4 regions of the Ornithinibacillus proteolyticus genome follow, and region 2 is predicted to be linked to each of the others. Evidence: riboswitches for the same ligand, from Rfam matches in the RefSeq annotation. Region 2 holds a riboswitch; each other region holds the start of a gene.
What was found. Region 2 has a riboswitch for lysine ahead of AAIB49_RS06930 (YfcC family protein). Riboswitches for the same ligand answer to the same signal wherever they lie in the genome.

Region 1 (7,756 bases), on a different contig from region 2:
CGAAATCGGGTGCATCTCCCCCGAGCAAGGTCGCAAGTAAACCGAAAATGGGCACATCTATCCCACGCAAGGTCACATGAGAACCGTAATCAGACACATCTCTCCCCATGTCCGCCGAGGATAAAGTCGTGACACATGACCTCCTATTTGCATAGTAATATAGGGAGCATGCAAAGGAGGCGTCATGGATTATGATTACGATTAATCCTCTTGAAGTAAACGGGATTATGTTCACTGCAATTAAGGTGGAACTTCCTAAAACAAATCTGTTAATGATAACCAATGAAATTGGGTATATCATGTGTGGAGCACTGGATGTGGATTTATTAAGTGAAAAATTAAAAGATCGTCAAGTGATTGCTGCGAGAGCGGTAGGAGTACGTACCATTGAAGATTTATTAGAGGCACCTCTTGAAAAAGTTACTGAAGCTTCAAAAGAGCAATTTGGCTGGGAAGTAGGAATGAGTGGAAAAGAGGCCTTGAAACGAATAGCGTAAAATGTCTCCGTTGTGAGGCATTTTTTGTTGGTAAAATATCGAGGAAACCGTAGACAGATGTTCTTTCTTAAGATAGCTTTTTCATAGCAGATTTGATACTATATGGTTATAATAATGTCGAAAAATGCCGCTTTTATCAAAGGCTGGTTAGGAGTACATGAATGAGATTAGTCGCTACAGCATCAGCTCAACCAGGAGATATTCTGGGACAAACGATATATCGTGATAATGGCACCATTTTACTCCATAATGGAGTCCCACTTACAAAGAGGCTTATTGAGCGGTTAGGGCAACAAGGGATTACATATGTTTATATTGAAGATGAGAAAACAAAAGATATTGTAATTGAACCAGTAATATCGGAACGACTTCGGCAGGATGCTACATCTTCCATGAAAAGGCTCTTTGATAGTATTCAAGCACATAAACTAAACAAAAATTCCTCTGTGTTAGATGAAGAGGGAAAGAATCTAACGGATATAATTGGTAGAATTATGGCTGAAATAGATAGTCATGATGAATCGATCACACTGTTAACGGATATATATCTAACGGATGACTATGTTTTCCAACATTCTTTAAATGTTACTATTTATTCCTTAGCAATTGGTGCTGAGTTAAAGTTAAATGCAAAAGAGTTAAGTGAACTTGGTAAAGGGGCAATGCTTCACGATATTGGAAAGGTGTTCATTGATCCTGATATTGTCCAAAAGCCAGAACGACTTACAGATGAAGAGTTTGCTATCATGAAAACCCATACTACGCTCGGGTATGAGCTATTAAGGAAGAATTATAATTATTCCGCTGTTGTAGCACATTGTGCATACCAGCACCATGAAAGAATAGATGGTAGTGGATATCCACGTGGATTAAAAGGCAATGAAATTCATTTGTTTGCCCAAATTATTGGTGCAGCAGATGTCTTTGACGCAGTTACAAGTAATCGGGTATATCGTAAAGCCATGCTTCCTCATGAGGGGCTTGAGCTTCTATATAGTAGTGCTATTAATCAATTTGATATTCGAATTATTGAGGCTTTCAAAAACAGTGTGGCTGTTTATCCTAATGGAATTTCAGTTGAATTAAATGATAAACGACAAGGTGTTGTCGTTCATCAGAACAAACATATTTGTGATCGACCTATCATTAGAATTTTGAAAGAAGAGGAACGAGAGGTTGAACCATATATGATTGATTTATCAAAACAATTGAATATCATGATTACGAAATGTAATCTAATCTAAAAATTTAGTCCTACCCTCCTTAGAACAAGCATAGAATTTGTACTGAGGAGGTATTTTTATGAGAAGGCATCGAATCGGTTTTAAAGGTGGAAGAACAACACCTCCATCGCGATATATATTAATGATTTCATTTATATTAGTTATTGTGATAACGTATTTTAGCTTAGAATTTATAGATAAGAAAATAACCCCGACCATCATGGAAGTTGCCGAGACAAAAACAAGGGAATTTGCCACTAGAGGTATTAATTCTGCAGTTAAGTTTGCGGAAGAATATACGTTTGAAGATGTAGCGATAACAGAAACAAATGAGGCTGGTTATATATCGATAGTTGGTTGGGATTCCTCTGTTGTTAATAAAATCAATCGAGCAGCAACTGACCGTGTGGAAGAGTTTTTTCATAGTATGAATCGAGGAACTCCTCCCCAATATAGCGACCCTCTTGGAGAACCAGACGTGTATGGGGATACGGTGGAAGAACTTGTTGACCGTGATCCGACCGTAATCGAAATACCAATAGGCCAAGCAACTGGGAATTCTATATTAGCTAATTTAGGTCCAAGATTACCGGTAAATTTAGAGCTAGTAGGTAGTGTTGAGACAGAATTAATAGAGGAAAAAGAACAATTAGGGATTAATAATGTCTTTGTTTCACTCTATGTTCAGGTAGAGGCAGATGTCCAAATTGTTATACCATTTACAACGGAAGTGACAAAAGTAAGTACTAGAATATTGATTGACAAAAACTTAGTAATGGGTGAAGTACCAGAATTTTTTGGAGGTACAAGTGGGAATCCATCTATCGCAGTTCCGAAAGAAGACTTGCAAGATGATTAAAATCATAGTATAGTATATTCATAATTTCATAATAAACCTTATCAGATCGGTGAGGTAGAGGTGCGAACAAGATGAGTAATCAATAGGAGAATGACAACGATGATTATTGATGAAAGGCTCGTTTGCCGAAGCGTAATAAGGGTCGAACTTATTATTGCTGGGGTGTCTTTGAATAAGAGGCACACTGTCATGCTGGAAATGGGCATGGAGAACTACAGATCGAAATGGAGGATAACGTATATGCATAAGCAATGATAGGTTATTTTCTATCATTGCTTTTTTGTGTAGAAAAAGAAATTTTGACAAGCGTATCTCCATGGTCACACAGCACATACTAATTACATCAATGGAGGTAGTAATATGGAAGGAACAATTTATTCTCTTATTCCCGCAATTATTATGCTTGTTTTAGTTTTATTAACAAGAAAGGTACTCTTGTCATTAGGAGTAGGAATTGCAGTAGGTGCATTATTGATTCACGATTTTTATGTGTGGGGTAGTATAAAGGAAATCTGGGGTGCATTTTATGGGATATTCATCTCAGATGGAGCACTTAATACTGGCGGCCTTCAGTTAATCGGATTCTTACTTTTATTAGGAATGATGACTGCTTTACTGCAAGCGTCAGGAGGCAGCAGAGCCTTCGGTAATTGGATGGTGGCTAGAATTAAGACACGAAGAGGGGCACAGCTTATGGCTCCGATTTTAGGTATTATTATATTTATCGATGATTATTTTAATGCCTTAGCTGTAGGACAGATTGCAAGACCTTTAACAGATAGACATAATATTTCACGTGCAAAGCTAGCATACTATATCGATTCAACTTCAGCACCAATCACGGTTATATCACCGATTTCTAGCTGGGGAGCTTATCTCATTGGAGTTGTTGGTGGATTAGTAGTAATGACAGGATTACAGCCATTAGAGGCATTTATAAGAATGATTCCATATAATCTCTATGCAATTGGCGCATTATTACTTGTTTTTATAACGGCCTTCTTTAACTTAAATATTGGACCAATGAAAAAGCATGAAAATCATGCCATAACAACTGGTGAAGTTATTCCTAAAGGAAAAACTGTTCCAGGAGATTTAACGAATGCATTCAAGCCAAGTGCAAAGGGAAGCGTTTATCATTTAATAATTCCGATCATTGTTTTATTAATTACGACGATAAGCTCCATGATAATCACTGGAGCAAGAGCAAGTGGTGACACGGTCACAATACTTTCTATTTTTGAGAATACGAATGTTAACTTCTCCTTATTTATTGGTGGTATTGCTGCAGTACTCGTTGCCTGTCTATTATATTTAGGGCAGGGAAAACAAGAGACGAAGACGGGGATTGTATTAGTAGAAGGTATTAAAGCAATGCTTCCAGCTATCTATATTCTATTATTAGCGTGGATGATTGGTTCGATTATTTCTACTTTAGAAACAGGTGAATATCTAGCAGCAGTAGCTGAAAATGCTAATATTAGTCCTAGTATTTTACCAGTCATTTTCTTTGTTATTTCAGGTCTGATGGCGTTGTCCACTGGTACTTCTTGGGGAACATTCGGAATTATGCTGCCAATCGCCGCTAATGTCATGGCAATTGCAGATCCGGAGTTAATTATCCCATCATTAGCTGCAGTGCTGGCTGGGGCAGTATTTGGAGATCATGTTTCACCAATATCGGATACAACGGTTCTTTCTTCAACTGGAGCAGGCGCTAATCATATTGATCACGTGATTACGCAACTACCATACGCATGTATTGTAGCGGTCGCTTCCATTATCGGTTATATCTTAATTGGGGTAACAGGTAGTCTTTTAGTAGGACTATTAGCTACGATTGGTATCATTATTCTAATAGGATTAATCGTCTATACACTTAATAAGAAGCAGTAAGTATAATGTAATCGAGAAATAATCTAGAGTTTAACACTATCTTTAATAATGTCACATGGTAGATTTACTCTACCTTGTGGTGTTATTTACGGTAGAGTTAAACTCTTTTTTTATCCATAAATTCCCAAATTTTCAATAAACAAAAAATTTAAAAAATACTTTGACATAAGTAAAAAGTACCGTTATAATACAGACAAGTTCAGTAATTTCAGAAAACTAACACAACTGAAATGGCTAGAATAGCTATTCACCTGACTTATTAACACTTTACATAGTGTAATGAGAAAAAAATAACATGAGGAGGTCTTTGAATGGAAACACGTTCTCAATGGGGGACAAGAGCTGGGTTTATTTTGGCTGCAGTTGGATCTGCTATTGGTCTAGGAAACATTTGGCGTTTTCCTGCTGTAGCCTATGAAAATGGTGGAGGAGCTTTCTTAATCCCTTACTTGTTTGCGTTATTAACTGCGGGGATTCCAATCCTTATTATGGAATTTACAATTGGTCATAAACACCGTGGATCTGCTCCATTATCGTTTAGAAGAATGAATAAGAAAACAGAATTTATTGGTTGGTGGGCAGTCTTAGTTGCCTTTGTAATCTCCACATACTACTCAGTTATTATTGCCTGGGCAATGTCTTATTCGGTATTCTCTTTCAATTTAAATTGGGGGGAGGATACAGGTGGATTCTTAATGGAAGAATACCTACAGCGTACGGTTGCACCTGGTGAAATAGGTAGTATGGTTCCTGGTGTATTAATTCCATTACTACTTGTTTGGGTAATCACATTAGGAATTCTTTTTAAAGGTGTTAAAAAAGGTATTGAAATTGCTAACCGTATTTTTATTCCAGCATTGATTGTTATTTTTCTAATTATCGTTATTCGGGCAATTACTCTACCTGGTGCTTTAGATGGATTAGAAGCGTTCTTTACACCAGATTTTAGTAAGATTATGAGTGCAGATGTATGGGTAGCGGCCTATGGGCAAATCTTTTTTAGTTTATCGATAGCCTTTGCGATTATGATTACCTATTCCAGTTATTTACCAAAGAAATCAGATATAACGAATAATGCATTTATTACAGGATTTGGTAACTCTAGTTTTGAAATTCTTGCTGGTATTGGTGTATTTGGAGTACTTGGATTTATGGCAGCACAACAAGGAGTTGGAGTGGATGAGGTAGTATCGGCTGGAATTGGGTTAGCGTTTGTTGTATTTCCTGAAATTATCAACCAATTCCCTGGACTGAATTCGCTTTTTGGATTCTTATTCTTTGCATCACTTGTATTAGCAGGCTTATCATCATTAATCTCCATTACCGAAACTTATGTAGCTGGATTAGTTGATAAATTTAAAATATCAAGAACGAAAGCAGTGGCATTTGGTGGTGGATTAGCAGCACTGATTTCCCTTCTATTTGCTACACAAGGTGGGCTATATTTCCTAGACGCTGCAGATTACTTTATTAATCAATTTGGTGTTGCTTTAATAGGATTAGTAGAAGTAGTGTTAATTGCATGGATTCTAAGACAACTGAAAGGCTTAAAAGAACATGCGAACGAAATTTCTGACATAAAGCTGGGCTCTTGGTGGACGATAAGTCTAACTATTATTACGCCATTAGTATTAGGTTTTATGATGGTTAGGTTATTAAAGCAGAATTTATTAAAGGAATTTAATACTCCTACTGGTAACTATGAGGGGTTCTCCGATGCATTCATCCTTTGGGGTGGTTGGGCCGTAGCAATTGGAGCATTAGTAATTGGTATTATACTGGCCGTAACAAAGTGGAAAAAGCCCTCAGTAGAAGATGAATCTCTCAAAAAGGAGGCACAATAAGATGAGTTGGATTATTTTTATGATACTATCTATTGTCATTGTTTGGGGAGGTTTAGCAACAAGTATTTGGTGGGCAGTAAAAACAGCGAAGCAAGGAAAATAATGTAAAATAAATGTTTGAGGAAAAGGCTAAGGACATAACTTAAGAAAATTAAATGTAAAACCGAATGATATACAATACTAGCTCCGGAGCGTGGTCATTGCTCTCATTCGGTTTTTCCTTTAAGATAAATTCTTTTGTCCCAGCCTCTTCCTTTTTCATACTGCCAGTTAGTTGTTTAGAAATGGTTACTTTGGACTTTTTACTTTTTAACTATTTTCTATTCTTTGCCATTCTTTCCCATTTTCGTAAATATGGATAAGGATCAAAGGACCATTCGCTGTATCCATTATCTTTGTACATTCCATAATGCAAATGTGGTGGGAACTTTCCAGATGTACCAGGAGGTCCATATCCTGTTGATCCGACTCTTCCAATCACATCACCAGGTTTTACAATTTGTCCAACTTTAAGCCCTTCTTCATATCCGCTTAAATGGGCATAATAATGATAGATATTAAAAATGTCTCGGATACCAATTCTCCATCCACCATATAAATTCCATCCCTTCAACTCTACAACCCCATACGTAGTGGAATGGACAGGTGTTCCGTAATCAGCAAATATATCTGTACCTTCGTGTATTCGATTTCCACCAAACCCTCTACGATCCCCCCATGTATTTCGGTAACTATAATTATAATTAGTGGCAACGGGAAAATCACGGTCAGTAAGATGGATACCATTAAACTGTTTGAAAACTTTAGCTGTATTCTTAATCGTTTGTACCGTTAAATCTCTATTATAATAATTCCATAAGGCAATTTTAAAATCCTCTTCTGTATAACCATATTGTTTAATATAGGAAGCCATAGTATATAGCACGTCTTCACCATTAGTAGGGTCAGCCTTATGGTCTCCATTTCCATCCTTACCAATCCCCTGAAATAATTGAATGGTATTGAGGTCCGTGGAATTATTCCCCGCTCCATACCATAGCTCATCAGGTATTCTTATGGAGATTACTTGGTCTTCCTCAATATCCTTGTGTATTTGTCTTTCGTATTGGTCTACCGCAGCAATGAAATACCAAGGTATTTCTGTAAGGGCTTCTGTTTTTTTATATAAAGCCAATCGCTGGTCATAGATAGTTTCTTCTTTTTTTTCATCAGCTAATACAGATACTGGAAGGATGCAAAGAATAGTAAAAAGTAGTAAGACAGGACAGTATGTTTTAATTTTCATTTCTTCACCTCTTTTTGGAACAGGAATTGGACTAACGATTAGTTAGTCCGTTGTCTCCTCACTATCATGTCTTCCTTGTGGTGACTTTTCCATTTGAGAAATAATTTGATCAATGGTGTTATCATAGTTTTTATTCTGCGTAGAAGAATTAT
Region 2 (7,756 bases):
CAGAGGTTGGTAGACAGCCATGGATTCTTCGTGGAATTATGCGTACACAAGAAGGAGCGACAACCAATGGAGATGTGGATATTATGCTTCTTTTATTCTGCGGGTTGTACGTAATTCTTGGGATTGGATCTATTGTTATTTTGACCAGAATGTTCCGTAAGAACCCGGTGGAAAGAGAACTAGCAGAACGAAAAGGAGATGTTCCATCATGAGTATAGACCTAGAGATTATCGGAATCGTTGTACTATGGACATTTCTCTTCGGGTATATTTTAATTGCATCGATAGACTTCGGAGCAGGATTTTTCAATGCTTATGGTCTCTTTACGAATAGACAGCATATTTTAACGAAAATCATCCAGCGTTATTTATCACCCGTTTGGGAAGTGACCAATGTATTTCTGGTTTTCTTTTTCGTTGGTGTTGTTGGATTTTTTCCGAAAACGGCATTTTATTATGGGACAACATTACTTGTACCGGTAAGTATTGCGATTGTACTTTTAGCGATTCGGGGTTCTTATTATGCATTTGAAACATACGGCTCTCGTTCCCATAAAGGCTATGCATTCATGTATGGATTATCCGGACTTCTCTTGCCTAGTGCATTATCCATTGTATTGACAATATCGGAAGGTGGTTTTGTATTGATGCAGAATGGGAATCCGGTTCTCGATTATTGGGCGTTGTTTAGTAGCCCATTGACTTGGAGTATTGTCGTGTTAAGTATTTCAAGTGTACTTTATATTTCTGCCGTATTCCTTACCTGGTATGCGAATAAAGCACAGGACAAGCCCGCAACCGCTTTACTTCGCCGCTATGCCTTAATCTGGGCATTGCCAACGATTATTACTGCTGGTGGAATTATTTATGAGCTTCGATTTCACAATCCAGAACATTATGACCGTCTTCTAGGGCTTTGGTGGATGTTTGTCATTTCAGGATTATTATTTGTGGGGACGGTGTGGCTTGTTTGGAGAAGGAAGAACTATGGGGTAGCCTTTGTTCTTCTCATTGGACAGTTTGCATTTGCCTTCTATGGGTATGGTATTTCACATTATCCGTATTTATTATATCCACATGTAACCCTGTATGACAGTTTTACGAATGAAGCGATGGCCATTGCGCTTATCATTGCATTTATTGCTGGGCTGGCTCTATTGATTCCATCGTTATATTTATTGCTTCGGCTTTTCTTGTTTAATAAGGAGTATGTCAGTGGAAAATCAAAACAGGAACATTGAGGTGATGGTTTATGGATGTATTTTTAATCTTTATTGCACCATTTCTAGTGATACTTGCTGGAATAGTGGTGGCATTTTGGTGGGTGCTACGGGACGTGGATATCGGTAAGGAAAAGTAAGAGTTGACAAATCGCTTTATTCTGGTAATATAGTGAACTATATTTCAATTTCATATTGAACCTTGTCATTCGATGAGGTAGAGGTGCGGGTAATAAGAGTAAGCAATCGGAGTATGACATCGATGAGGATTGCCTGAAAGGATTATTTGCCGAAGCGTAATGAAGGTCAAATTCATTATTGCTGGTGTGTCTTCTGAATAAGAAGCATACTGTCATGCAATTTTAGTGCATGGAGAACTACTGATCAGGATGGAGGATAACGTATTGTGTAAAGACAATGGTAGGTTATTTTCCTATTCGTTGTCTTTTTTGTTTAGTCTTGTTCGTTTGCTATACCCCAGCTAGCGGAACGTTACTCATAACAAAAGACCTCAATCATACCTCTCTCAAGTTTTCTATGCACACCCAAAAAAGTTATTTATAGAAAGGGATGTGCATCATGAGCAAAAACTCACCAAAAACACGGAAAAAATTTGAATTTCCACATAGCTTTATTATTTTATTTGGCTTAATGATTATTACAGCTATTACGACTTACTTAATTCCAGCAGGACAATATGAGCGTGTAGTAGATGAAAACGGTCGTACGATTGTAGCTGATGGAACCTATCAAACAATTGAATCTACCCCAACAGGCTTTATGCAGTTATTTGAATCGTTGCATCTAGGAATGGTTGATGCAGCGGAGATAATATTCTTTATCTTTATCGTTGGTGGTTCGTTTGGAATATTAGCTGCAACGAAATCAATCGAAGCAGCATTTGGTTCCCTTACGAAAAAACCAAATGGGAAAGAGATCTTTTTGATCCCAGTTATTATGCTATTTTTAGCGATTTGCGGTGGTTCTTGGGGAATGGCAGAAGAAGTTATTCCATTTATTTTAATTGCGGTACCACTTGCATTACGTATGGGATTTGACTCGATGACAGGTACAGCAATGATATTAGTTGGGGTATATGCTGGTTTTGGATCGGCGTTTATGAATCCATTTACTGTAGGAGTTGCCCAAGGAATTGCTGGCTTACCAACATTCTCTGGAATGGGAGTTCGTATTGTTTTCTGGCTTATCTTTGTTGCTGTAGCTATTGCTTATGTGATGATCTATGCAAGAAAAGTAAGAAAAGATCCGACTATCAGCTTAATGTATGAAGAAGATAAAAAACGTGATATTAGCCTTGATGATCAAAGTAGTCAAGGACTAACAAAGCGCCAGGTAGCAATTTTAGTTGTTCTTGCGCTGACACTAGTTGGACTTGCTGTAGGGGTTATTACACAAGGTTGGTATATTACTGAAATCGCAGCATTATTTGTCATCATGGGGATTGTTGTAGGGATTATTGCTAGATTTAGAATGAATGAGATTGCTAATGCCTTTGTAAAAGGCTGTGAAGAAATGGTACAAGGGGCATTAATTGTTGGCTTTGCATATGGTATTTTAAGAATTCTACAAGATTCTAATACGATTGATACTATTCTTTATTTTGTTTCCAATCTAGTTGCGGACTTACCTACAGCACTTGCAGCTATTGGTATGTTCGTCGTACAAAGTGTATTAAACTTTATTGTTCCTTCTGGAAGTGGACAGGCAGCAATTAGTATGCCAATTATGGCTCCACTTAGTGATTTATTAGGGGTTAGTCGCCAAACTGCAGTACTTGCGTTCCAATATGGTGATGGAATTTCGAACGTTTTCACACCGACAGCTGGTGTGCTAATGGCTTCATTAGCACTCGCGAAAATTCCTTGGATTAAATGGTTGAAATGGATTCTACCATTAGTATTAATTCAATATGCTCTAGGGGCAATATTTGTAACGGTAGCGCATTTATTTATTTGGTAAGTAGTTTTATAAGGCTACCAAGTAAGAGGGAATTGTCCGTGTGAGATTAAACTTACATGGACAGATTGTAAGATAGTAACAGGAAGAATAGCTACGTTCATCAGTGCTCGTGATGGGTTGGGATAAAGGGTTTATTCCATCCATCACCCACTTTTGGGGAGAGAGAAATAGGGCAGAATTTTATCAAAAAGGGTATAATAGATAGAACATATTTATAAACGAGTTAACCAGTAAGACATCGGAGGAATATACTATGCTAGAATCATTATTTACTAGATTAGAAGAAATTTATCCAGAGTTAGTGGAGCTTCGTCGTGATTTTCATATGTATCCAGAGCTTTCGCATCAGGAAGTGAATACGCCTAAAAAGATAGCGGCATATTTAGAAAGTCTAGGAATCGAAGTGAGAACAGAGGTCGGCGGAAGAGGTGTCGTTGGAACATTAAAGGGTGGTAAACCTGGTAAAACGATTGCGTTACGTGCGGACTTTGACGCCTTACCAATTCAAGAGGAAACCGGACTTGCCTTTCAATCTCGTGTGCCCGGTGTGATGCATGCATGTGGACATGATTTACACACTGCTTCACTACTTGGGGTTGCTAAAGTATTAAGTGAATATAAGGATCAGATTCCTGGAACAGTGAAATTCATTCATCAGTTTGCTGAAGAAGCTACCCCAGGTGGAGCAGTACCGATGATTAAGGATGGTTGTTTGGACGGTGTTGATGTCATTTATGGTGCCCATGTGATGTCTACGGAAGATTTAGGGACAGTAAGTGTGAAAGAAGGTTACTTCTCTTCTGCACAGGATGATTTTAATATTACGATTTATGGAAAAGGTGGACATGGTTCACAGCCACATCTAACGGTTGATCCACTAGTCACAGGTAGTCAACTCGTCGTTAATTTGCAACAAATCGTGAGTCGCCGTGTTGATCCACAACAAGCAGCAGCTGTAACGGTTGGTTCATTTGTTAGTGGGGAAGCAAATAATATTATTCCAGATACAGCGGTCATAAAAGGAACAGTTCGTACATTTGATGAAGAGGCACGCACAATCATTGAGGAAGCATTGGAAAGTGTTACACGATCTACCTGTGCACAAAATGGCGCGAAAGTAGATTATGAATATATTAAAGATTGTCCATCTATTTATAATGATCCGGAAGAGACAAAGCGAGTAGAGGAAGTTGCTAAAGGATTGTTTGGTGAAGAGAACCTATCGACGGATGCACCAATGATGGGTAGTGAGGACTTTGCCTTTTATACGAAGGAAATTCCCGCTGTTTACTTTACTGTCGGTGGTCGAAGTGAGGCGTTAGCTGGTGATTATCCGCATCATCATCCGAAGTTCGATGTAGATGAACGTGCGATTATTAATATTGGGAAGATGTTTCTTTCGTTGGTAACAAAATAAAACTACTTTAGCACTAAGGCGCATCTTATGATGTCTTAGTGCTTTTTTTATCTATTAGAGGGAGGTACAGTCCTTACTTTAGGAGAGAATCTTTCCTTTTTTAGGGCACTGACAGCCTCCCTCTGTTCTCTTTTTCTGCTTCATTCTCTCAAAAAGGGCATCGATGCACACTCTCTGTGCCCTTTTTCGGCATCAATCTCTCAAAAAGGTAACAGACACCCGATCTCTGTGCCCTTTTTCTGATTCAATCTCTCAAAAAGGTAACAGACGAACACTCTCTGTGCCCTTTTGCTGCAACAATCAGTCAAAAAGGTAACAGACAGCCACTCTCTGTGCCCTTTTTCCGCATCAATCTCTCAAAAAGGTAACAGACCCCCGCTCTCTGTACCCTTTTTCCGCATCAATCTTGTAAAAAGGTAACAGACAGCCACTCTCTGTGCCCTTTTTCGGCATCAATCTCTCAAAAAGGTAACAGACAGAAATTCTCTGTGCCCTTTTGCTCATCAATCAGTCAAAAAGGTAACAGACAGACGCTCTCTGTGCCCTATTTCCGCATCAATCAGTCAAAAAGGTAACAGACACCCGCTCTCTGTACCCTTTTTCTGCATCAATCAGTCAAAAAGGTAACAGACGAACACTCTCTGTGCCCTTTTCTTGCATCAATCTCTCAAAAAGGTAACAGACAGACATTCTCTGTACCCTTTTTCCGCTTTCTTTCTGGAACCAACCAAATGTATGGATTGGGTAGATGGAATATTCCATGAAACGAGACTGAATAAGGTGGGGGGGAATGCTACTCGTGCCAGCGGAGTAATTCCATAGAAGGATCAAGTACACCCCAAACTTTAAAAGAGCTAGTAGCTCTTTCTATTATGCTATGAAGTTTTTTTTACAAGTATCTCATATAAACTTCATATTCTAGCATTATAATTAAATCCGTTAACACAATATGATTATGGGGGAAATAAATTGAAAAAATTATTGTATGTCATCGTGGTTGGTATGTTTATTAGCTTGCTAGCGGCATGTGGATCTTCGGATGATGTAGAATCAAATAAGGAAAAAATCCAAATAATAATTCTGAGGAAGGCTCTAGTAATCAAGCCATTGAAAGGTTATCAATTGGATTCGTTCCATCGAGAGAGCCTGATGAAATTATTACAGCAACAGAACCACTGAAGAATTTATTAAAAGAGGAATTAGCAACCTTAGGTTATGATATCAATGAAGTAGAGATAACAGTAGGTACGAATTATGAAGCAGTTGGGGAAGGGCTATCAGCTGGAACTATTGACGTTGGTCTAATCCCTGGTGGTACCTATGTATTATATGATGATGGTGCAGAGGTTATCTTAACTTCAACTCGTGCCGGCTTAAGTATTGATTCAGAAGACGCTAAGGATTGGAATGATAATAAACCGACAGAAGCTTCGGATGAACAAGTTACATATTATCGCGCATTAATGATAGCAGGTCCTTCTGAAAAAGGGCAAGCTTTAGCAGAAAAGGTTAACAATAACGTTTTACAATGCTGTACCACAACTTGACTCCTACCCTCTCCATCTCGCCATGTTCGTTTTGGATACTTGATAATCATAATAGTTTAGTACACTTGTTAAGGAAGTTATCTCGCACCCATTTGGTAATTCTGGTTTTTGCATGATGGTAGGAACTGGAATGTATACTTCCTGTGCTTTCGCTTCGTTTTTCTTCTTTTCTTCTAATCTATTTTTTTGCTTCTAGTTCTGCTAAATTGCTAGGTTCCAAGGATTGTAGTTTGTTATAGGTAGTCTCATCCACTATTCCATTAGGTTCGAGTTGTACGTGGGACTGAAAGCTTTTCACAGCTTTTTCTGTTTGGGGATTAAGATTAACGTCTGCAAGAATGTCGTAGCCAAATTTTTGAAGTAGAATTTGTATCTCTTTAACATTTATTCCAGAATCCCTGAGTTTAATGGGGAGGAAAGGTTCGTTTTCCATATCTTGTTCTGGAGAGATAGAACGATATAACGTATCATCTTTTGAAAATGCCTTTGCTGCTAAGGTCGCTTGACTTTCTGTATGTTCCGTAATTATGGTTGAATCATTACCTAATATGGTATCTTCATCAGATTGAAAAGTTGTCGCAGAGTCAATCTCGGGAAGTAATAATTGCACAGCGGCTATTACGATGATGACAATTACTATAATGGTAACCCACTTTTTCACTTGTCCGCATCCTTTCCATAAAGTATCCTGTATTTCTGCGAGTTAAAAATACGCAAAATTCCGTTTATTATAATTCTACCATATAATCGAATAGAAAATGACTTAAATGAGTTTCACTATCTAAACCGATATGACTTCAATTTGTTTTTTAAAGAATTACCTACACTTGATTTTAACCACTACAACAAAGTGTGGTAGAATAAAGAAAATAAAATAAACAGAAAATTTGAGGGGTATAGATTGGAAAAAGAAACGAATAACAGAGGTCCATGGACGATAGTTGCAGTGCTATCCGTCATCTTAGTTGTGGGCTTACTTTTAAATCAACCAATGAATCGAGACAAGGCAATTGAAAAGGCAAAAGAATTCGCACCTGCTGAATTTGAAGAAGTTATCTCAGCCCAATTCATTCCTATAAATGAGAATCAGCTAGGAGCGGAATTATGGGAAATTCAGTTGGGGAATGATGACAACCAAAAGGCCATTTTAACAATTAATGCGCAAAGCGAAAAATTAGTTGAAGGTAAAATAATTGATGGCGATACTGGAGAAGTATTGGACGAGTTTTAGTGTGGTGAGTGAAAGTAGCTATGAAATCCTAGGGTGGTATAGATTTAGGATTTCATAGCTGTTTTTGTTGAATGTAAGGTATTATTATTATCCAACTAACTAATCATCCTTATAAATTTCAAAATTTAGATGTATATGTATAACCTTACGATATTATAAAGACCTTGAATTCTCATAGAAACGGGCTATTAAGTTGAATTTTTCATTAGTTAGAAGAAGCAATCATTATCTGATTCCCTTCCAGTTTTTCCCGGATTACGCGAATCATCTCCACAGCAGATGGTGTATCACCATGTACACAAATTGTTTGTCCTTCTACTGATATTTTCTCACCAGTAATAGTCGTAATATGGTTCTCCGTC
Region 3 (7,305 bases), on a different contig from region 2:
TACTAAAAATGAGGTGATGTTGTTGAATAGAGAAGATTTAATTGCACCGGAAAATTATAATATCGTGATGGAATTTGAAAAATATGCTACTGAACCTAACCGTGTTGCCGTAATTTTGGAAGACGAGCAGGGGGACCAACGAAAAATAACCTATCAAAACTTAATTAAAAATGCGAATAAGATCGGAAATATATTTAAGGAACAAGGTCTTAAAAAGGGAGATAGATTACTAGTTATGCTGCCCCGTCTCATTGAAACATATGAAGTATATATTGCAGCATTAAAAACTGGCATTATCATTATCCCTAGTTCAGAGATGTTGCGAACAAAAGATTTGCAGTATCGAATTTCGCATGGAGAAGTAAGCGGAGTCGTATGCCATTCAGATTATACGGACGAATTTAGGGCGATTGACCAGTATGAGGAGCTTACGAAATTTACTATAGGTAATTCTATTGATGGATGGAATCATATAGATAGTCTAAAGACTTCTGTATCCGATCAATTGGATATCGTTCCAACATCCAGAGATGATCTTGCATTTTTACCATATACATCAGGTACAACGAGTAATCCAAAGGCGGTTATGCATACCCATGCTTGGGGCTATGCCCATATGAGTTCTGCACCAGTACATTGGCTTGGAATCCATGATGGTGATACCGTTTGGGCGACGGCAGCTCCAGGCTGGCAAAAATGGGTATGGAGTCCATTTTTATCTGTATTAGGAACGGGTGCCACCGGGTTTGTATATAGCGGAAAATTTGAACCAAAGAAATATCTATCATTAATAGAGACTAATAAAATCAATGTATTTTGTTGTACACCAACTGAATATCGTCTCATGGCGAAACTAGATAATCTACAGGACCATGATTTATCAGCAGTCCACAGTGCTGTTTCCGCTGGAGAACCTTTAAATCGTGAAGTTATCGACCAATTTGAAAAGCATTTTAATATTACGGTTAGAGATGGCTATGGTCAAACGGAAAATACATTATTATTAGGATTTTTAAAAGGTATGAAAGTAAAAGCGGGCTCAATGGGGAAACCAACTCCAGGAAATAATGTACAATTAATTGACGAGGACGGAAATCCTGTCAAAGTTGGAGAAGTTGGCGACATAGCAATTCCACTAGATACCCCAGCACTATTTAAAGGGTATTACAAGGATGAGGACCGTACGAGGAAAACCCGTCGTGGTAACTTCTATATTACAGGTGACCAAGCTTCATTAGATGAGGAAGGATATTTCTGGTTTGAAGGTAGAAATGACGATATTATCATTAGCTCAGGCTATACAATCGGTCCCTTTGAAGTAGAAGATGCTTTGGTCAAACATTCAGCGGTAAAAGAATGTGCTGTCATCGCTAGTCCAGATGAAATTCGTGGAAATATCGTGAAGGCATACGTTGTTCTACAAAGTAACGTGGTAAATAAAGGGGAGAAGTTAGTGAAAGAATTGCAGGATCATGTGAAACAATTAACTGCTCCATATAAATATCCAAGGGAAATTGAATTTATTGATGAACTACCGAAGACATCATCAGGTAAAATCCGCCGTGTTGAGTTAAGACAGCGTGAAAAAAATCAAGCATAAGAATAAACTTCCATCTATTGAGGTACTATCCTTTAAAGATGGAAGTTTTTTAATAGAATGAGGGAGGGAAACGGAATAAGATAACAGAGTGAGTGCGTCAGGGTCCTAAATGACGACTGAAAGCAGAAAAAGGTAATAGATAGAATGCCTCAATTCCCTACATGAGGAAAGGGTTAGAAAAAGGTAATAGAGAGAGCACTCCAGTACCCTAAATGAGGGAGGAAAGCGAAAAAAAGGGTACAGAGAAATCCTCTATACCCAAAATAAAGTAGTAAGCAAAGGCGGTGTCAAATAAAGTGTGTAAGTTTAAATACACTCCAGGGTTAGTTCTTAAATATGAATATTACCCTTGGAATTGAATGGGATTTATCCGGTGATGATGAGTTTTACGGTATAATTTTAGTGTGGTTGAGACAAATCGTTTTAATTCCAATTTTATATAAAGGGAGGAACAATCCCTCGCCACTATAACGTGATAAACCACTAATCACGGTTCTTCACTAGGTTACTATTCCCCCTTATTCCCTTGCACCTTCGTAATGCCAATTCCACTAAAGATATAAATCAAAGCAAAGATTATTCCAAGATAAGTCATCGGAGCATAAAGGAAGAATTCTCCAGTTGATACTTGTAGTGTTTCCGCTACAAATGCTCCTGTAACGCCCCATGGGATGAGTGGAGCTAGAGCGGTTCCAGTATCCTCCATCGTACGAGACCAGTTTTTACGATGTAGACCAAATTTGTCATATAGTGGGCTTATGATTGGACCGATGACAGCGTATGTCACATAATAACTTCCGGTAATGGTGAATAGAATACCGTGTAGAGCTAAACTAGAGCTCATCATAGCCTTACCGCTTTTAGCTAGTGCGACAATTTTGTCTAAAAGAATATGAACAACTCCGGCTGATTTTAATGGGGATCCAAATACCGCAGCACTAATAAGCAAAGCAACGGTACCCAACATACTCGACATTCCGCCTCGTTGTACAATCTCATCCACGATTGGTATGTTTGTTGCTTGAGAGTACCCATTATTTAATGCTGAAAATACTTCCAAAACATCTCTTCCTTGGAAAATAACCGCCAATATACATCCAGCAATAATACCTACACCGAATACAGGGAGTGTTGGCTTTTTAAAATAAATTAAGAGTAAGACAAGTAGTGGTGGAATAATTAATATCGGGTTGAGATTAAAATTCTCGCTCAACGTGGATAGAATCAGATTCACATTCTCGCTATTCTCGATTTGCCCACCGAATTGGAAGCCTAGAATCAAATAAAGGACTAATGAGATAAGATAACCTGGAATCGTTGTCCAGAGCATATGTTTAATATGGTCAACAAGCTTCACCCCAGCCATGGTTGGTGCCATAATCGTGGTGTCAGATAAGGGAGAGAGTTTATCTCCAAAGAATGCCCCAACTACAACAGCTCCAGCCGTGTAATGTACCGGAATACCAAGACCTAGCGACACACCCATTAAGGCAACCCCTACTGTACCAATGGTTCCCCAGGAAGTTCCTGCCATAATAGACATAAACGAACAGACAAGTGCAGTAATAATTAAGAAAAAGGACGGGTCAATGCTTACCAAGCCATAATAGACAATTAATGGAATGGTTCCAGACAGCATCCAAGCACCGATTAACATCCCCACAGCTAGCAGTATCAAAATAGCTGGAAGCATCGATTTAATGGTTTCAATTAAGTCTTCTTCTATCTTTTCCCAGGATATTCCCCAGATAAGTGATAAGGTGATCACGACTACCCCAGCTGTAATGAGTGTAATAGTGGTAGGGGTTCCAAGATATATGATGCCGCCTAAAACGACAGTAAATGATAACACAAGCAGTAGAATCGCTTTCCAAGTTGATAGTTTCATAGTTTTTTCTCCTTTTTTATGAACTTGCTTTGTAACGATGTATGTAGCCTTTTATAATTCGCACAGTAAATCAAGTGCGCTTTTGTCGACTATTCTCGTTGAGCTAGTTTATTCATTTACCTTACCTCCAATGCCTAAAAAGTAGCCTGTCTTAAAAATGGAGATAGAAAAAAAGACACAAAAAAACAATGACAGAAAATAACCTATCATTGTTTCCAATATGGCATCTTCCATTCGATCAGTAGTTCTCCATGCAGACCTGCATGACAGTATGCCTCTTATTCAAAGACATCCCAGCAATAATAAGATTGACCCTTATTACGCTTCGGCGAGCATTCCTTTCCACAATCATCATCGATGTCATACTCCGATTGATTACTCATAATGTTCGCGCCTCTACCTCACCGACCTGGTAAGGTATTATTAAATTTTTCAACAAATTATACTATACTAGATAATTTGGTATGTTTGCAAGTATTTGGAATCATCAGGGTATTGGATTGTATGCAAGCGGGAGTATGTTAGCATTCTACTATATTGGTAGCTGGTAGGGCTTGTTTTACAACTCCAATTCAATTCGTATAATTGCAATTAGATGTACACCTCTATCTAACATACCTGAAACCAAATCCATCCAACATCCGTATATAAACTAAAGGAGTTGCTTTTTATGAAAAAACTGATCGTTACGGTCATTTTCCTATTTACCTTTTTCATTTTTGTAGAGCCAGCATTTGCCGAAGTGGATTATGTTATTAAGGATGTTCAGATAGATGCCTATTTAATGGAAAGCGGGGATGTTGCGGTAAAAGAAAGGTTCACGTATGATTTTGAAGGTGAATTTAATGGTATTACTCGCACGATAATTCCGAAGAAAGGTAACGCTATTGAAGATTTTGTAGCAAGTGAAGCTGGATCGCCATTGAAGGTAGAAAAAGAGGATAGCGAATATAAAATCTATCGAAAAGGTAATGAAGAAACGGTAACGATAGAACTCGGTTATACGATTATGAATGGGGTAGAGGTGTATCAGGATGTTGCCCAGTTCTACTGGCCATTTTTTGATAGTAGTAATGAATCGGTATATGAGAACATGACGATTTATGTACATCCACCTGCTAGGGCGGTTCAGGTTACGGCTTATGGTTATGATGAAGCATATGATACAGCAGAAGTAACAGCGGATGGTGGTGCCGTATTTTCATTAGGTTATGTGGAAGATGGGAAGAATGGGGACATTCAAGTAGTATATGATGAGACACTTTTTGGTGCTGCTCCATTAACCAGTGAAAAAATGATGAAAGATTCGATTCTGGAACAAATAGCAGATAATGAAGCTAAGCTAGCCGCGTTCCAGGATAGGAAAGCATGGTTAAATCGTATCGCTCCTTATATAGTTGGTGGCTTTGGACTATTTCTTGTTCTATTGCTCTTCGTCAGCATACGGCAAAAAATGGAGCTAAAACATGATGTGCAACGCCGTATAAAAGAGGAGTTAACGATACCTAAGCTTAACATGAGCATACCAGCAACAATCTATTATACTAATTCATTCACACCGAAAGACCAGTTACTAACGTCATCTTTATTAGAATTAGTTCGGAAAGGTTATGTGCGAACAAAAAATCAAGAAACGTTCTTGTTAGTCGATCGTTATACCGAGTATGACCATGAGTACATGTTAATCAACTTTTTATTTGATACGATTGGTAATGGAAAAACATTTAGATTTAAAGAACTGCAAACATTTTTAGAGGATGAATCGAATCATAATGATTACAACAAACATGTTCAAGCATGGATATACGCAATAAAGCAAGAAGTAAAATCGAAAGAACTTACTAAAGCAAAGAAAGGCTTTAGATGGACGGTTGCCCTCTTGAGCTTGCTACTTGTTCCATTAGCCGTTTTCTTTGGTATTCATGAACTGTTTATGTGGATGGCAGTTTCTATTATTCTGTTTCTTGGATTACTTGCTTTTAGTATTTTTTACAATCCGAAGACATTAGAAGGTGCGAAGATTTGGGAGGAATGGAAACAGTTTAATAAGAACTTCGATAGAATACCACCCAATCAATTGGAGAAATGGAGCACAGATGAGCAAATCATCGCTGTTAACTATGCATATGGTATGAATGATAAGGGAATAAAAATATGGAATAACCCAATATTCACATCGAATAAAAGCATGGATTCATCGAACGTTATGATGTATCTGCTTCTTGCATCAACTGCGAATCTGCACTTTAGTGAGGCAGATACGGTTACTGCTGCAACTACTAATTCATCCTCCACGACGACTGTAGGGACTGGTACAGGAGTAGGCGGTGGTGGAGGTTCGGGTGCTTTTTAACCATGTAAAGTGCTTAGTGGGAGGATGCCCACTAAGCATTGTTTTTTTGTGCAATAGGGTAACGTGCACATTTGTTTAGCTTGATGAATCGACTTTTAAGATGATTTTCCCGATGTTTTTATTCTCTTCCATGTGTCGATGTGCTTGTTGAACATCCTCAAAAGCAAAGACAGAATCGACAATCGGTTTAAGCTGTTTGGATTCAAATAGTTCTATCGTAGCTTGGGAAAAATCAACTGTTAGCTTCGCCTTATATTCATCACTTCTAGGTGTCAGTAATGTGCCTGTTAGTTGAACTCGTTTGCTCATTAGTTCCATCAAGTTCACTTCTACTTGTGCTCCCCCAAGGATACCAATTAATACCCAGCGACCATCCACCTTAATACTAGATAGGTTTTTGTTCCAATAGGATGCACCGACAAAGTCTAGTATCAGATCGACCCCTTGACCATCGGTAATGTGCGATACTTCCTCAGAAAAATCCTTTTCCTTATAATTGATTCCGTAATCTGCGCCTAAGGATTGTGCAAAATCTAGTTTTGCTTTTGAGCCAGCTGTTGTGATAACGTTTGCTGAAGAAATCTGTTTTGCCAGCTGAATTGCTGCAGTTCCGACACCACTTCCGCCAGCATGGACAAGTACGGTTTCCCCTTTGTTCAGGCTACCTAACCAATATAAGGTTTGATATGCGGTTAGAAATACTTCTGGAATGGCCGCTGCCTCTTCAAAGGATAAGCCTTCTGGAATAATCATTGCTCGCTCTGCTGGCATGATTGCATATTCTGCATACCCTCCACCATTCACAAGCCCCATCACCCGAGTACCGACTTTTACTTCTGTATTCGGTCCGACTTCTTCCACGATACCAGCTACTTCAATTCCTAGAATGGGATTCGTCATATAACCGGTCCGACCTTCACGATTAAGAATATCCGTACGATTAATTGCTGCGGCTTTTACATTAATTAATAGTTCACCTTCACGGGGTTCTGGCTTCGGTACATCTGTCACATGTAATTGTTCCGCTCCACCCGGTTGTTTCGTCATAATCGCTTTCATATTGATAACCCTCTTTTATGTGGATTTTTTTGAATGATAATTCCTTTTTAGGGTATCAGATGTTGGTGGTGGGGTTCAAGTGAGGGTGCTTGAAGTGTGTGGATAGTGCCTTTTTACTCCAGAACAATCGCACACATGACATGTTTCGACAACATGATTGTTTGACCAAGAATCGATGAGATGAAATAGTTTGGGATTAGAATTCGTAACTTTTCAAATTAACCACTTCGTATGTGTGATTACTATACTTTTGTACATGTTCCTACAAAAATCAAGTGTGTTATGGCGGCTTATTAACCCCAAAACTTACAGAGTATAAAACTCAGCAGGAGAATTTTTGGTTGTAGTTTATATCTTGAATTGTTGGTATTAGAACTAAGATACATCACCAAAAAACATGATATC
Region 4 (7,306 bases), on a different contig from region 2:
CCGTTGGATTTCTATGATTTTATGTACGCTTCTAGCTAGTGGTGGTGTTTTTTGGGCTGCATCAGAGCCAATCTATCATTTTGTTACCACTCCACCGTTGTTTGAAAATATTGGGATGACACAACAAGAGGCAGTCACACCAGCTTTATCACAAAGCTTTGTGCACTGGGGATTCCTAGCTTGGGCGTGTTTAGGTACGTTAACAACTATTGTCCTCATGTATGCTCATTATCATAAAGGATATCCACTTAAACCACGTGCTATTTTATACCCTATTTTCGGTGAAAAAATATTTACCAAAAGTATAATTGGTTCAACTGCAGATATTGTTTCCATTATTGCAGTTGCTGCAGGTACCATGGGTCCGATTGGATTTTTAGGTCTGCAAATTGGTTATGGACTTCACTTTTTACTAGGTATTCCAAATACGTTGGCTACGAATATTATCGTTGTTGGCGCACTAATCCTTATTGCTGCTATATCAGTAGCAAGTGGAGTTGACAAAGGTATTCAGTTCTTAAGTCGTTTAAACGTTATATTTGTTGTATTATTAACAGCAATTATTCTCATTATTGGTCCAACCATGTTTTTAATAGATTCTTTTATTAGTGCGGAAGCTTTTCAATTACAGCATTTTTTCGAAATGAATTTATATCGTGCAGATCAAGCTTGGCTTGGTTATTGGACAGTATTTTTCTGGGGCTGGTTCCTAGGCTATGCACCAATGATGGCTATTTTTATTAGTAAAATATCGCGTGGTCGTACGATAAGAGAGCTTATTATAGCTGTATCTATTATTGCTCCATTAGTTAGTAATTTCTGGTTTGCCGTTGTTGGTGGTACTGGATTATCACATGAACTAGCAAATCCTGGTTCCATTTCAACCCCATTAGATGCTGGTGGAATGCCTGCGACCGTAATGGCAATTATGGATCAACTACCAATGGGATTATGGATAGCTATTGGGTTCTTAATCGTTAGTATAGTGTTTGTATCGACTACAGTGGATTCCATTTCCTATACAGTAGCCGTAACCTTACAAGGTACAGATCAACCACAAAAGTGGATGAGAGTCTTTTGGGTCGTTTTATTCGGTATATTATCCGTCGTACTACTCACAATTGGGGAAGGTAGTATACAAGCATTACAAAACTTTATCGTTGTAACAGCAGTACCTGTATCGATATTGCTCCTTCCACCACTATGGAGTGCACCAAAAATTGTAAAGCAGATGGCAAAAGAACAACATATAGTACCTTCAGTTGAATCTACAAAGACGTGAAGGTAGAAGTTGTAAAATAAGAACTTTATAGACGAATATGTCTTACCATAACATTATTAATAAGTGAACACTAAAAGAGATTGGGCCAGAATGAAAGGCTCTATATGGAAAACCGAACTATAAACGATACTAGCTCCGGAAATATACCTAGACTCCTTTGAGAGGATAGGACACGCATGAGGCCAGGCCCCTCATGAAGTTGTCGCACTTGTACTAGAAGTGACAGCGAACTATATTCCTAAAGTGAAGTATGTGAACGATGTTCGGTTTTTCCTTTGATTAGAACCTTTTGTCCCAGCCTCTTACCTCTTAAATAGGAAAGCAAGAACCCCTAGATGAAATCCACTAGCATGCACCGCTAAAAAACTATAGATCAAAGCTTTTGCACAAAAGTAGTACTGCTTTTTCCCCATTTTCGATATCTAAAACATAAGAAATGCTGATTTCTGATGTCGTGACCTGATAAAATGGAATATCGGATTCAATTAATGTACGAAAGACTTTGGAGGCAACCCCCGTCATGTCACGCATTCCTGAACCAATAACGGATACTTTAGCAAATTGGTTTTCTATTTTGAAATAGAGCTCAGGATAGTCTTCTTTTAGATGGGAGAAGATTTTCTGGATTTGATATTCTTCCGTGTCTTTCATCGTAAAGGATAATTGTAATCCTTCATTGTTCGTGATCTGTGAGATCATATCGACATTAACTTCCTCTTGCTCCAAATGGATGAATACTCTATCAAGTAGGTGTATATCATTCTCAGGATAGTTCAATGTCACATGAATCATATCCTGATCAATCGCAACACCTGTGACCGCTTTTTTCTCTATCATTTCTACCGTTGACATAACCCAAGTTCCTTTCTCATCTGACAGTGTTTTACCTAAGTAAATAGGAATATTGAAATTCTTTGCTATTTCTACGCTTCGAGATACGAGAACACCTGAACCAAGCGCACTCATCTCCATCATTTCCTCATATGAAACTACTTGTAACCGTTTAGCATTAGGATAGATTCGCGGGTCGGTACTATAAACCCCAGCCACATCTGTATAGATTTCGCATGGGCATTGAATTGCTGCTGCAAGTGCTACCGCTGTCGTATCAGATCCTCCACGGCCAAGTGTAGTAATTTCATTGTCCGTATTAAATCCTTGGAAACCAGCGACGATAAGAACATCATATGTTTCAAAGAGTTGCTCAAAAAGCTTAGTATTAATCTTTGAAATCTTGCTCTTTAAATGATGGCCAACTGTTTCGATACCAGCTTGGTAACCTGTAAGAGGCTTAGATTTTACTCCTAGATCATTTAGAATAATAGATAGATAGGAGATGGTCTGCTGTTCACCGGTTGTTAGGAGGACAGCCAAATCCTGTTCGTTAGGTGATTGAGTAATCATACTCACCTGTTCCAATAGTTCATCTGTTGTCTTCCCCATTGCACTAACGACTACTACTAGCTGTTCTCCCTGTCTCACGCGGTCCTTCAAGTAGCCTGCTATACCTTTAATTTTCTCTAGACTACTAACACTCGTACCGCCAAATTTAAGTACATTTCGTTTCATAATCTTCCTTCTTTCTACGGATGCTGCTACCTCCAAGATGGTCAGAAATTGGGCATAGTATTATCCCAACAACAAAAAAACAAGCCGAGTATTCCGACTTGTTTCATGATCTGTCCTATGTACAAGTGGAAGCACTCCATTATTCAAAGAATAATGACAGACTGCATACTCTTAATATACAATCCAACAGAGACCTGTCTGCAAACAGAGCTCTATTTCGGCAAAGGCCCCTTTCGCTTACTACAATTTGCAGATTTATATAGTAAGTTACTGATGACATTCGCACCTCATCCAGTTAGTATTCAATTAATATTGTAAGTATATGAAAATTTCGCCGAATTGTAAACCAATAGCTTAAAAGTTTATCAAACTATTTTTAGATAATAGCCTATTTCTCAATATCCCTTCTTTTTCCATAGCGTTTTGTAACGAAAAAAGCATTGCCTCTAATGAAGCAATGCTTTTTAAAAATGATTAAGGATGATATTCTAATGGTCCACCTGGTCCAAGTGGTAGTCCTAATAGCATCCAGACAATAAGCATAATCATCCAGCTAATTAGGAAGAATATAGAATATGGAACCATTGTGGAAATTAACGTACCAATACCCATTTTTTTATCATATTTCTGTGCAAATGCGATAATTATTGCAAAATAAGTCATCAATGGTGAAATGATATTCGTAGAAGAGTCTGCAATACGATATGCCATTTGTGTTAACTCTGGTGAATACCCAAGCTGCATCATAATTGGTACAAAGACCGGTGCCATCATCGCCCATTTTGCAGAAGCACTTCCGATAAACAAATTAATAAATGCGGTAATCAAAATAAATAGAATAAGTAACGGAATACCAGTTAAATTAACACTCCCTAGAAAATCCGCACCATAAACACCTATAACTAGTCCGATATTTGTTTCATTAAAGTATGCTACAAACTGTCCCGCTGTAAATGCCAACACAATAAATGTTCCCATAGATGCCATGGTATCTGACATTTGGCTAGCAACATCCTTATCGCTTCGAATGGATTTGGTAACAATTCCATATGTTATACCAGGAATAAAAAATAGTATAGCAATAATTGGTACTAATGAACTCATAAATGGCGATCGAATTATTTGTTCCATTGCATCGCCCTCTAAACCGCGCATCGGTGCGTTTGGTGGAACTACAAGCAACATCGCAAGTACGATACCGATTACCACTGTAATACTAGCCCAGATTAGACCTTTTTTCTCAATTGCTTGAAGACCTTCCAATTCTTCTTTTTGATCACCTTTATAGGCGCCAAGTCGTGGTTCTACAATTCGTTCTGTAACCCACGCACCGACAAATGTTAATACGAATACCGAAACAGAAATAAACAACCAGTTCATTGCTATGTTCATTGTCTCTGCATATGCTGGGTCAATTATTGCAGCTGCTGCAATCGTCAGCTCCCCTAACATCGCATCCGTACCAGATAATAATAGATTAGCACTAAATCCTCCAGAAACACCAGCAAATGCGGCCGCCAGACCAGCTAGTGGGTGCCTACCAATTGCAGCAAAAATAAGTGCTCCTAGTGGTGGTAATACAACATACCCTGCATCAGATGCCACACTAGACATAATACCAGCAAAGACTAATCCTAACGTTATGAATCGATTAGGTACTGATAATACAAATCCTCTAAGAAGTGCGCTTATAAGCCCTGTACGCTCCGCCACTCCTATTCCTAACATCGTCAGTAGGACAACACCCAATGGAGCAAAGCCGATAAAGTTATCTGTCATACTTGTGAATATATATTGTATTCCCTCAGCACTTAAAAGGTTTTTGATTTCTACTGTCGTTCCTTCTTCACCAGGGTGTTCAACACTAATACCTAATGGTTGTAAAGCCGCCGAAAGCAGAATAACAAAAAGTGCCAAAATTGCAAACAATGTTGCTGGATGGGGCAGTTTATTCCCAACTAGTTCAATCCTATCTAAAGAGCTTTGAAATAGCCCCTTTCTTTTTTTCGCCATAAAAAATAGTCCTCCTAAATGCTAATTCTGTTGTTGTAAATTAAACTCATTTCTGAAAATTCAGATTAATAAGCAGGGTGAACACATTCTATCATTTCATAAAATAAATGCACAAATGACATAATAACAGGTTCTAGCCTATTTTTCAAATTAATATTAAATGGTTTCCACTAATTAACAATTCTTAAACTATTCACCTTTTAGATGAGTACTTTACTTTTTATTATTCTTCGTCGGTATCCTCTACAAAGCCGGAAATATAGTCATCAATTTCAAATTCTGCACCTATGTTAAGTGCAAATTGCATTACTTCTAACTCCAAGACATATCCAGGAGAAAGCCCTTCTTCTACATAAACAACTGCTTTTAACTTAGGTTCTATTTGAAATTCTCTTATTAATTCGTTAATAATGTCCACTTTATCTTTAAAGACATGAACTACTTCTTTCATTAACTTTTCGAAATCGTAGGTTTCAACTATACCTGTACTGTATACCCATTCGGTAAATGTGTGTTGTCTTTTTATCTTAGGATTGTTTATGTTTACCCACTCACCTAATTTTATCGTTTCCGTGGGGTTAATTCCTAACCTTTCTGTTACTATTGAAAGTGGAAAATCCCATTCAGGCTCTGTACTTGAAAGGGAAAAATAAATCTCAATTGATGTATCTTTAAACATATGAACCACCCCTAAAATTCTATAGGCTTAGCGCTACTACTACGTGTCTAATTAATTTCCAACCTGTATCATATAATTTTTTCTTTTCTTTTATAATGGTCTGCCCCTATCCCGTTGTTATCCTATATTCGACAAAATTTTCAAATCTCCTTCTTTAATTAATAAGGGAAAGGGATGGTAAAAAGTGCTATTATACTCGAAAATACTTTCCTACTTTCCTAAAAAAATAACCCTCATCAAATGAAGGTTAATCAATCTGCAAATCTATAACGTCTTGTAACTATTGTCTTAGCATCGTCACGAAAAAAAAGTACTTATTGTAAATGTTTAGGTATATCATCAGCTTTGTATTTTAAGGTTTCAGTGAAAATATTATCTGGTGATTGATTATTGGTTTCTACTTGTTGTCCGTTTTGAATGAACTTAATCAGGTTTTGAATATCTTCTTTTGTGGCAGGCTGTTTTTCCAGTTTTAAAGTGTATCCTAATTGTCCATTAGATTCTAATGTAGCATATTGAACATCACCAATATTAGAAATCCCTGCGTTCCGTAGTCGTTCTTCTAGTTTATCAACAGTTAATCTATGTTTTTTTAAATTGTTTTCCATTAACTTACCATCTTCAATAACAGGTGCAGCTTTACCAGATAGCGCTGTTTCTGCATTGTCAAATTTTAATTGGATAAATTCCGCTAGAATTAAAAAAAGCACCAATAACCCAGCAATCCCAAAAGTAGTCCAAAGCCCCCGGCCAGAGACAGGTTGAATGAGCAATGTACCAATAGCGATCATCATAACCGTTTGGGGAATAGTCATTTGAGAGATTGTTTTTCTTCCACCAATTCTTAAAATGATCGTTCCCACCATAAAAATAAGAAATGTTTGCCAAACTAAGTTTAAATCCACAACAATCATATCCTTTCTTTTATTTATGCTTTAGAATATGATTTGTCTAGGTTTTGATTTTATACGGAAGGACTGGGGTTTGGACCTTCTGTTTCCGTAAGTGGGCTTTAGTCCATTACTGCACGTCTTTAATATATACTCAAAACATAATCTTTTATTAGCAATATACAATCAGATTTAATTTGTTGCACTGTTGTGTTACCCTCCAGAAGTAGAAATAGATTGATCTATAATGGTTTAGTTACAGACTTTTTACTAGGCAACTCAGAAACTCAGATATAATGTAACCCTTATCTGACTCCCTAGTCTGTTTTATTCAACATCTTCTGCAATCCTTTTTAGTTCTTTAGTACGAGAGCTAATAAAATTTGCCATATATCTCTCCAAAAATAATTTGTCTACAATAATACCAACGATACCGAACGGTGACTTATATTCAAAGATATCTATCATTATAGTCCCGCCATTCTTTTCTACGAATCGATGAGTATGTGTAAAAGAATTAAAAGCGCCTTTTACCATGACATCAACAAACATGGTGGGCTTTTCCATATGAATTACTTTTGCTGTTAACTTTTGTCTAATACCGAAATGGGTAGCTTCCCAAGTAACAGTATCGCCCTTCCTTAATAGACCTTGAGTAATCCCACCAACAGCTTCTTCCTTAGTTTTAGAAGTAGTTTTAGTATGTATTTCTACGTTTCTTGCAAGGTCAAAGCATACTTCCCTTGATGCTAGAATAAATTGCTCATGCTTAATAATAGGCATTAGCTATCTCCTTTATAATAAAATTATTATAAGCAATGTTCATATCCTCTTTCACTTAATCGATAAGAATACCGAAATTCTATAATAAAA

Region 1: it holds a riboswitch for lysine, as region 2 does, so the genes downstream of both, AAIB49_RS05830 (Na+/H+ antiporter NhaC family protein) here and AAIB49_RS06930 (YfcC family protein) in region 2, are expected to answer to the same signal.
Region 3: it holds a riboswitch for lysine, as region 2 does, so the genes downstream of both, nhaC (Na+/H+ antiporter NhaC) here and AAIB49_RS06930 (YfcC family protein) in region 2, are expected to answer to the same signal.
Region 4: it holds a riboswitch for lysine, as region 2 does, so the genes downstream of both, AAIB49_RS18775 (aspartate kinase) here and AAIB49_RS06930 (YfcC family protein) in region 2, are expected to answer to the same signal.

The regions. Positions count from the first base shown of each region.
Region 1 covers NZ_JBCPXV010000008.1:37,930-45,685, reverse strand. The annotation lists gene AAIB49_RS05850 (hypothetical protein) at 1-97, opposite strand, end outside; gene AAIB49_RS05845 (YunC family protein) at 192-497, shown strand; gene AAIB49_RS05840 (HD-GYP domain-containing protein) at 659-1,741, shown strand; gene yunB (sporulation protein YunB) at 1,800-2,579, shown strand; lysine riboswitch at 2,627-2,802, shown strand; gene AAIB49_RS05830 (Na+/H+ antiporter NhaC family protein) at 2,940-4,475, shown strand; gene AAIB49_RS05825 (sodium-dependent transporter) at 4,787-6,319, shown strand; gene AAIB49_RS05820 (MetS family NSS transporter small subunit) at 6,321-6,422, shown strand; gene AAIB49_RS05815 (M23 family metallopeptidase) at 6,633-7,604, opposite strand; gene AAIB49_RS05810 (YhcN/YlaJ family sporulation lipoprotein) at 7,647-7,756, opposite strand, start outside.
Region 2 covers NZ_JBCPXV010000010.1:51,661-59,416, reverse strand. The annotation lists gene AAIB49_RS06940 (cytochrome ubiquinol oxidase subunit I) at 1-212, shown strand, start outside; gene AAIB49_RS06935 (cytochrome d ubiquinol oxidase subunit II) at 215-1,240, shown strand; gene cydS (cytochrome bd oxidase small subunit CydS family protein) at 1,252-1,359, shown strand; lysine riboswitch at 1,430-1,607, shown strand; gene AAIB49_RS06930 (YfcC family protein) at 1,799-3,199, shown strand; gene AAIB49_RS06925 (M20 metallopeptidase family protein) at 3,453-4,616, shown strand; gene AAIB49_RS06920 (hypothetical protein) at 5,586-5,795, shown strand; gene AAIB49_RS06915 (PhnD/SsuA/transferrin family substrate-binding protein) at 5,723-6,163, shown strand; gene AAIB49_RS06910 (C39 family peptidase) at 6,167-6,280, opposite strand; gene AAIB49_RS06905 (peptidoglycan-binding domain-containing protein) at 6,342-6,824, opposite strand; gene AAIB49_RS06900 (hypothetical protein) at 7,065-7,394, shown strand; gene AAIB49_RS06895 (LamB/YcsF family protein) at 7,600-7,756, opposite strand, start outside.
Region 3 covers NZ_JBCPXV010000018.1:64,090-71,394, forward strand. The annotation lists gene mbcS (acyl-CoA synthetase MbcS) at 23-1,600, shown strand; gene nhaC (Na+/H+ antiporter NhaC) at 2,109-3,488, opposite strand; lysine riboswitch at 3,723-3,895, opposite strand; gene AAIB49_RS10285 (DUF2207 domain-containing protein) at 4,159-5,841, shown strand; gene AAIB49_RS10290 (NAD(P)H-quinone oxidoreductase) at 5,917-6,900, opposite strand.
Region 4 covers NZ_JBCPXV010000074.1:224-7,529, reverse strand. The annotation lists gene AAIB49_RS18780 (BCCT family transporter) at 1-1,282, shown strand, start outside; gene AAIB49_RS18775 (aspartate kinase) at 1,649-2,851, opposite strand; lysine riboswitch at 2,973-3,150, opposite strand; gene AAIB49_RS18770 (AbgT family transporter) at 3,326-4,864, opposite strand; gene AAIB49_RS18765 (DUF4279 domain-containing protein) at 5,088-5,543, opposite strand; gene AAIB49_RS18760 (DUF421 domain-containing protein) at 5,858-6,448, opposite strand; gene AAIB49_RS18755 (SRPBCC family protein) at 6,761-7,216, opposite strand.